2 regions of the Pseudomonas sp. Con_6 genome follow, and region 1 is predicted to be linked to the other one. Evidence: predicted binding sites of a transcription regulator. Region 1 holds the regulator's gene; the other holds the start of a gene.
What was found. Region 1 encodes sigma-54, which starts transcription at its own class of promoters, with help from an activator protein. Its sites were predicted from a motif close to ANTGGCATNNANNTTGCTNT; they were not measured.
Positions count from the first base shown of each region.

Region 2: a site for sigma-54 is predicted at 1,298-1,317, ahead of AC5QPF_RS17550 (ammonium transporter). Genes of this name have one in related genera too.

Region 1 covers NZ_CM182011.1:5,871,304-5,874,641, reverse strand. Annotated here, with positions in the region: gene rapZ (RNase adapter RapZ) at 1-223, opposite strand, end outside; gene ptsN (PTS IIA-like nitrogen regulatory protein PtsN) at 227-691, opposite strand; gene hpf (ribosome hibernation-promoting factor, HPF/YfiA family) at 704-1,012, opposite strand; gene AC5QPF_RS26485 (RNA polymerase factor sigma-54) at 1,094-2,587, opposite strand; gene lptB (LPS export ABC transporter ATP-binding protein) at 2,761-3,338, opposite strand, start outside.
Region 2 covers NZ_CM182011.1:3,950,433-3,953,770, forward strand. Annotated here, with positions in the region: gene AC5QPF_RS17550 (ammonium transporter) at 1-1,187, opposite strand, end outside; gene AC5QPF_RS17555 (ABC transporter substrate-binding protein) at 1,635-3,206, shown strand; gene AC5QPF_RS17560 (TonB-dependent receptor domain-containing protein) at 3,335-3,338, opposite strand, start outside.

The DNA.
Region 1 (3,338 bases):
GCAGCTCGGGGAATCGCGTCAGGTGACTGGGCAGGTTGCGGGCGTCGATCGACACCGCCACTCGCGGTTGCAGCAATTCGGTATTGATCAATGCGCTCTCCGCCAACTGCGGAAGCAGGCCGGCGGGGAGGTTATCGATACAGTAGAAACCATTGTCTTCAAGGACATCGAGGGCCGTACTTTTGCCGGATCCGGAACGGCCACTGACAATGATCAGGCGCATGGCTCAGCTTCCGTTCTGTTCGTCCAGGACAACCTGGTACAGGGCGGCGCTGCTGGTGGCGGCGCGCAGCTTGTCACGCACGTCCTTGCGGTCGAGCATGCTGGCAATCTGGCGGAGCAGCTCGAGGTGTGCATCGGTGGCGGCTTCCGGTACCAGCAGCACGAACAGCAGGTCTACCGGTGCGCCGTCGATGGCGTCGAAATCGATGGGGGCGTCCAGATGCAGCAGCGCGCTGATCGGACTGGTGCAGCCCTTGAGGCGACAGTGTGGAATGGCGATGCCATTGCCGAAGCCCGTCGAGCCGAGTTTCTCCCGGTCGATCAGGCTCTTGAACACGTCCTGGGTGTCCAGTTCGGGAACTTCCTTCCCGATCAGGTTGGCGATCTGTTCGAGTACGCGCTTTTTACTGCCGCCCGGCACGTTCACGAGGGAACGGCCGGGGGTCAGAATGGATTCAAGTCGGATCATGGATGAGGGGGATCAGCGGGCGGCTGCACCTTGCAGCAGACTTTGCTGTTTTTCCTTGTGTTTTTTCAGTTGGCGGTCGAGCTTGTCGGTCAGGAGGTCGATGGCGGCATACATGTCTTCGTGCTCTGCATTCGCTACCACTTCACCGCCAGGAATCTGCAAGGTCGCCTCGATCTTCTGTTCCAGCTTCTCGACCTTGAGGATCACCTGCACATTGGTGATGCGGTCATAGTGGCGCTCGAGCCGGGCGAGTTTTTCCCCGATGTAGGTACGCAGGGCCTCGGTGACTTCTACATGTTGTCCACTGATGTTGACTTGCATACTGCTTCTCCTTTGTTGCCGTGCATAAAGAGGCAGGTGTTGCGCCTGCCACTGAATTGCGATGGCACATCTCAGGGAAGGTCACATCAATCGCTTGCGTTCACTCGATGGTGCGATACCGAGGGACTCGCGGTACTTGGCGACGGTGCGACGTGCTACCTGGATGCCTTGTGCCTCCAGTAAACCAGCGATCTTGCTGTCACTCAATGGCTTTTTCTGATTTTCCGCGGCAACCAGTTTCTTGATGATCGCGCGGATGGCAGTGGACGAGCATTCCCCGCCTTCGGAGGTGCTCACGTGACTGGAGAAAAAGTATTTCAGCTCATAGATCCCGCGGGGGGTGTGCATGTATTTCTGTGTGGTCACCCGGGATATGGTCGATTCGTGCATGCCCACCGCCTCGGCGATGTCGTGCAGGACCAGCGGCTTCATGGCCTCGTCGCCGTGGTCGAGGAAACCGCGCTGGTGCTCGACGATCTGGGTCGCCACCTTCATCAGCGTCTCGTTGCGGCTTTGCAGGCTCTTGATGAACCAGCGCGCTTCCTGCAACTGGTTGCGCATGAAGGTGTTGTCGGCGCTGGTATCGGCGCGGCGGACGAAGCCGGCGTACTGCGGGTTGACCCGCAGGCGCGGCACCGCTTCCTGGTTCAGCTCCACCAGCCAGCGCTCGTTGTCCTTGCGCACGATCACGTCGGGGACCACGTATTCCGGCTCGCTCGACTCGATCTGCGAGCCGGGGCGCGGGTTCAGGCTCTGCACCAGCTCGATGACCTGGCGCAGCTCGTCTTCCTTGAGTTTCATGCGGCGCATCAACTGGCTGTAGTCGCGGCTGCCGAGCAGGTCGATGTAGTCACTGACCAGGCGCTGCGCCTCGCTCATCCATGGCGTGTTGGGTGGCAGTTGGCGCAGTTGCAGCAACAGGCACTCGCCGAGGTTGCGTGCGCCGATGCCCGCGGGCTCGAACTGCTGGATGCGGTGCAGGACGGCTTCGACCTCGTCCAGCTCGATGTCGAGCTCGGGGTCGAAGGAGTCGCAGATTTCTTCCAGGGTCTCGTCGAGGTAGCCCTGGTTGTTGATGCAGTCGATCAGGGTGACGGCGATCAGCCGGTCGGTGTCCGACATTGGTGCCAGGTTCAACTGCCAGAGCAGGTGGCTCTGCAGGCTTTCGCCTGCGGAGGTGCGGGTGGTGAAGTCCCACTCGTCATCGTCGTTGCTGGGCAGGCTGCTGGCGCTGGTCTGGTAGATGTCTTCCCAAGCGGTGTCAACCGGCAGCTCATTGGGAATGCGCTCGCTCCATTCGCCTTCCTCGAGGTTTTCCGCGCTGGGCGCGGATTGCTCGAAGCTGCTTTCCTGCGCTTCCGCGACCGGTTTGCTCTCGGCGTTGTCGGCCATGGGGTCGCTGTTATCGAAGTCGTCGCCTTCTTCCTGGCGTTCGAGCATCGGGTTCGACTCCAGGGCTTCCTGGATTTCCTGCTGCAGGTCCAGCGTGGAAAGCTGGAGCAGTCGGATGGCCTGTTGCAACTGCGGGGTCATCGTCAGTTGCTGGCCCATTCTTAGGACGAGCGATGGTTTCATGGCTGGGGCTTAACACCTTATTCGCCGGCGCGCATGCGCCATCTACTACACGGCGCGGGGCGCCAATTTTAAGCAAGATATATGCCTGAAATTGATGCGTTTGCCTAGAGCGCTGTAACAATTAAGCCGCAATAATGGCTGAATGCCAGCGCTCAGTCACTCCGGTACTTGGCCTACAGGCGGAACTCGTGGCCGAGGTAGACCTCTTTCACCAACTGGTTGGCCAGGATGGTTTCCGAATCGCCTTCGGCGATCAGTTGGCCATCGTTGACGATGTAAGCGGTTTCGCAGATATCCAGGGTTTCACGGACGTTGTGGTCGGTGATCAGCACGCCGATGCCCTTGGCCTTCAGATGATGGATGATCTGCTTGATGTCGCCGACCGAGATCGGGTCGACACCGGCAAAGGGTTCGTCGAGCAGGATGAACTTTGGCGCGGTGGCCAGGGCGCGGGCGATTTCCACGCGACGACGTTCGCCGCCGGACAGGCTCATGCCAAGGTTGTCGCGGATATGGCTGATGTGGAACTCCTGCAGCAGGCTTTCCAGCTCCTTGCGTCGACCGTCGCGGTCCAGGTCTTTGCGGGTTTCCAGGATCGCCATGATGTTGTCCGCCACAGACAGCTTACGGAAGATCGAGGCCTCCTGTGGCAGGTAGCCGATACCGGCGCGTGCGCGACCGTGCATCGGCTGGTGGCTGACATCCAGATCGTCGATCAGCACGCGGCCCTGATCGGCCTGGACCAGGCCGA
Region 2 (3,338 bases), 1.9 Mb from region 1:
GAGAACAGGATGCTGAACAGGATCGCCCCGCCGTTGACCGCCAGTTGCTCCATCAACCCGCGACCTTCGGCGAAGCCCTGGCCGCCGATCGCCGTCAGGGCGAACACCGGGGTCAGCAGACCGCCGAGAATCCCGGCCACACCGTGCACGCCAAAGACATCGAAGGCGTCGTCCAGGCCGATCATCGGCTTGAGCTTGTCCACCGACCAGACACACACAGGACCGGCGATGAAGCCCAGCAGGATCGCCCCCATGGGCCCGACGAAACCGCAGGCCGGGGTGATCGCCACCAGCCCGGCGATAGCCCCGGAGATCGCCCCGAACAGGCTCGGCCGGCCACGGTACTGCCACTCGACAATCAACCAGCCCAGGGCACCTGCACAACTGGCGAGCATGGTGTTGACCATCACCAGCATGGCGAAGCCGCTGGCCGCCAGGGCGCAGCCGCCGCAGAAGCCGAGCCAGCCGACCCAGAGCATGCAGCCGCCGGTGTAGGTCATGGTCATGTTGTGCGGGGCCAGGGCCTGGGTACCGAAACCACGACGGCGTCCCAGCATCCAGGCGCCCACCAGAGCGGCGATGCCGACATTGAGGTGCACCACGTTGCCGCCGGCGAAGTCCTGCACGCCGAGGTTGAACACCCAACCGCCACCCCAGCCCATATGGGCCATCGGCAGGTAATTGAGGGTCAGCCAGAACGCCATGAACACCATCACCGCCGAGAACTTCATGCGCTCGGCAAAGGCACCGACGATGATTGCCGGGGTGATCGCCGCGAACAGCAGCATGAACAGGAAATACAGGTATTCGGGGATGGTGCCGGTGATCGAGTCCTTGTCCACGCCGCGCAGGAACAGCTTGTCCAGGCCACCGATGAACGACTGCAGCGAGCCGCCGTCGGTGAAGGTCAGGCTGTAGCCGTACAGGGCGAACAGCACCGCCGCCAGCGACGCAGTGCAGAACACTTGCATGAGGATCGACAGCACGTTCTTGCTCCGCGCCATGCCGCCATAGAACAGCGCCAGGCCCGGCAACATCATCAACAGCACCACCAGCGAACACAGGGCGACGAACGCCGTGTCGCCGCTGTCGATGGCCGGGGTGGCGTCCTCGGCGAATGCCGACGCCGCGCCCAGCATCAGGGAAAGGCCCAAGGTACCGCGGACCACAGGTGAAAACCGGATCATTGCCCACTGCCTCCAATCGATGGGAATGCCGGTTTCCACGCAAGCGGGAATCACCGGCACAGGGTGCCCAGCGGAGCCTCGCTCCGGAGCGGTGTGATTGCCTGGGCTGCAACGCAAGAGGTCTGCCAAGTCGCGAGATTGCGCAAAAAATTCCGCAATCGATTGAAAACAAATGGGTTTTATTCAGCTACCGAATCTGGAGCAATCGCCCCCGGAAATTCCTGAAAGGAAATTATTTTTCTTTTGGTGCAATTAATTTACGCCTCTCACCAGTTTGGTGCTGCTGGTAATCGGACGTGGCATTGCTGATGAGCTGCTGCCCCAGCAGCACCCGATTGCGCACCTGCTCGCCGGTTTTCCCGCTAACCCCAGCAAAACCGGGCCCCTGCCGCGGATGGCGTGAAACCTGCTCTGACCCGCAGCAACGCATCCCTCAGAGGCTCCCGCATGATCGAACGCCCTCCCTTCACCCGCCGTCGCTTCCTCGGCAACAGCCTCGCCCTCGGGGGCCTGGCCCTGGGCGGCAGCCTGCTCGCCGGTTGCGGCGATGACTCCGCGCCCTTGAGCAACGACGTCTCCCCCCGCTACGGCGGGCGCCTGCGCCTGGGCATTCTCGACGGCAACCAGGCCGGCAACCTCGACGCCCACAAGCCGGTGGGCAGCGGCATCGTTCGCGGCTTCGCCCTGTACAGCAAGCTCTGGGAATGGGACGAGAACATGCTGCCGCGCCTGGCCCTGGCCGAAGAGGCCGAGGTCAGCCCGGACGGCAAGGTGTGGACCCTGCGCCTGCACAAGGACCTGGAATTCCACCACGGCAAGACCATCGATGCCGACGACCTGGCGTTCTCCATCCGCCGCCTCACCGACCCGCAACTGGCCTCGCCCTACGCCGCGCTGCTGCACTGGATCGATCGCGACAACCTGGAAAAACTGGACAACCGCACCCTGCGCGTACGCTTCAAGGACGGCGCGGGCTTCGTGCCGCTACCGGAAACCTGGGTGAATTTCGGCGGCATCGTGCCGGTGGACTATCACCCGGTAACCAATCCCGTGGGGGCCGGCCCCTACCGGTTCAAGAGCTTCAGCGCCGGCCAGCGCTCGCTGTTCACCCGGTTCGAGAACTACTACAAGTCTGGCCGCCCCTACGCCGACGAACTGGAGATCATCGGCTTCAAGGACCAGACTTCGCGCCTCGCCGCGCTCAAGGCCGGCCAGCTGGACATGGCCAACGCCCTGGCCGCCGAGCACCTGCGCCTGATCGAGAACGACCCGCGCCTGCAGGTGCTGACCTCGGTCACCGGCAACTGGCTGAGCCTGGACATGAACACGCAGAAGGCGCCGTTCGACGACCTGCGGGTACGCCAGGCGTTTCGCCTGCTGGCCGATCGCGAGGAACTGGTGGCGCGGGTGCTCAATGGCCAGGGGCGGCCGGCCAACGACCTGTATGCGCCGAATGACCCGACCTTCGACCACACCATCCCGCCACGGCGCCAGGATCTGGAAAAGGCGAAATCATTGCTGCGCGAGGCCGGCCAGGAAAACCTCAAGCTGGAACTGGTTGCCGAACAGGAAGGCGTGGCGCTGTCCTCGGCCCTGGTGTTCGCCGAGCAGGCCCGCCGCGCGGGCGTGGACATCACCGTGCGCCAGGTGGATGGGGCGACCTTCAATGGCCCGCAGCACACCGAATGGACCTTCAGCACCGGCGGCAGCATCGGCGCGCCGTTCCTGACCTGTGCACTGCATGCCGATGCACCGGTGTCGGTGGCGAACAAGACCCACTTCGACGATCCGCGTTTTTCCGAACTGTTCCTGCAGGCGCTGGCCGAGCCGGACGTGGAAAAGCGCAAGCCGCTGGTGCACGAGGCGCAGCGCATCCAGTACGAACGTGGCGGGATGCTGGTGTGGGGGTATGCCAACCTGGTGGATGGATTCGCCCGCAGGGTGGGCGGTGCGGTGGCGGAGAAGACGCTGTTTCCGACCTGGCGGTTCGATCAGCTGTGGCTGCGGGATAAAGCCTGAGAGAAGTGTCGTGGCTGCTGGCCTCATCGCGGGCAACGCCCGCTCCCACAATGTCTGCAGCGCTGCTGAACCCTGTGGAAGCGGACGTTGCCCGCGATGAAGCCGGCAAGCCCGCAGCAGGTCACAGATCAG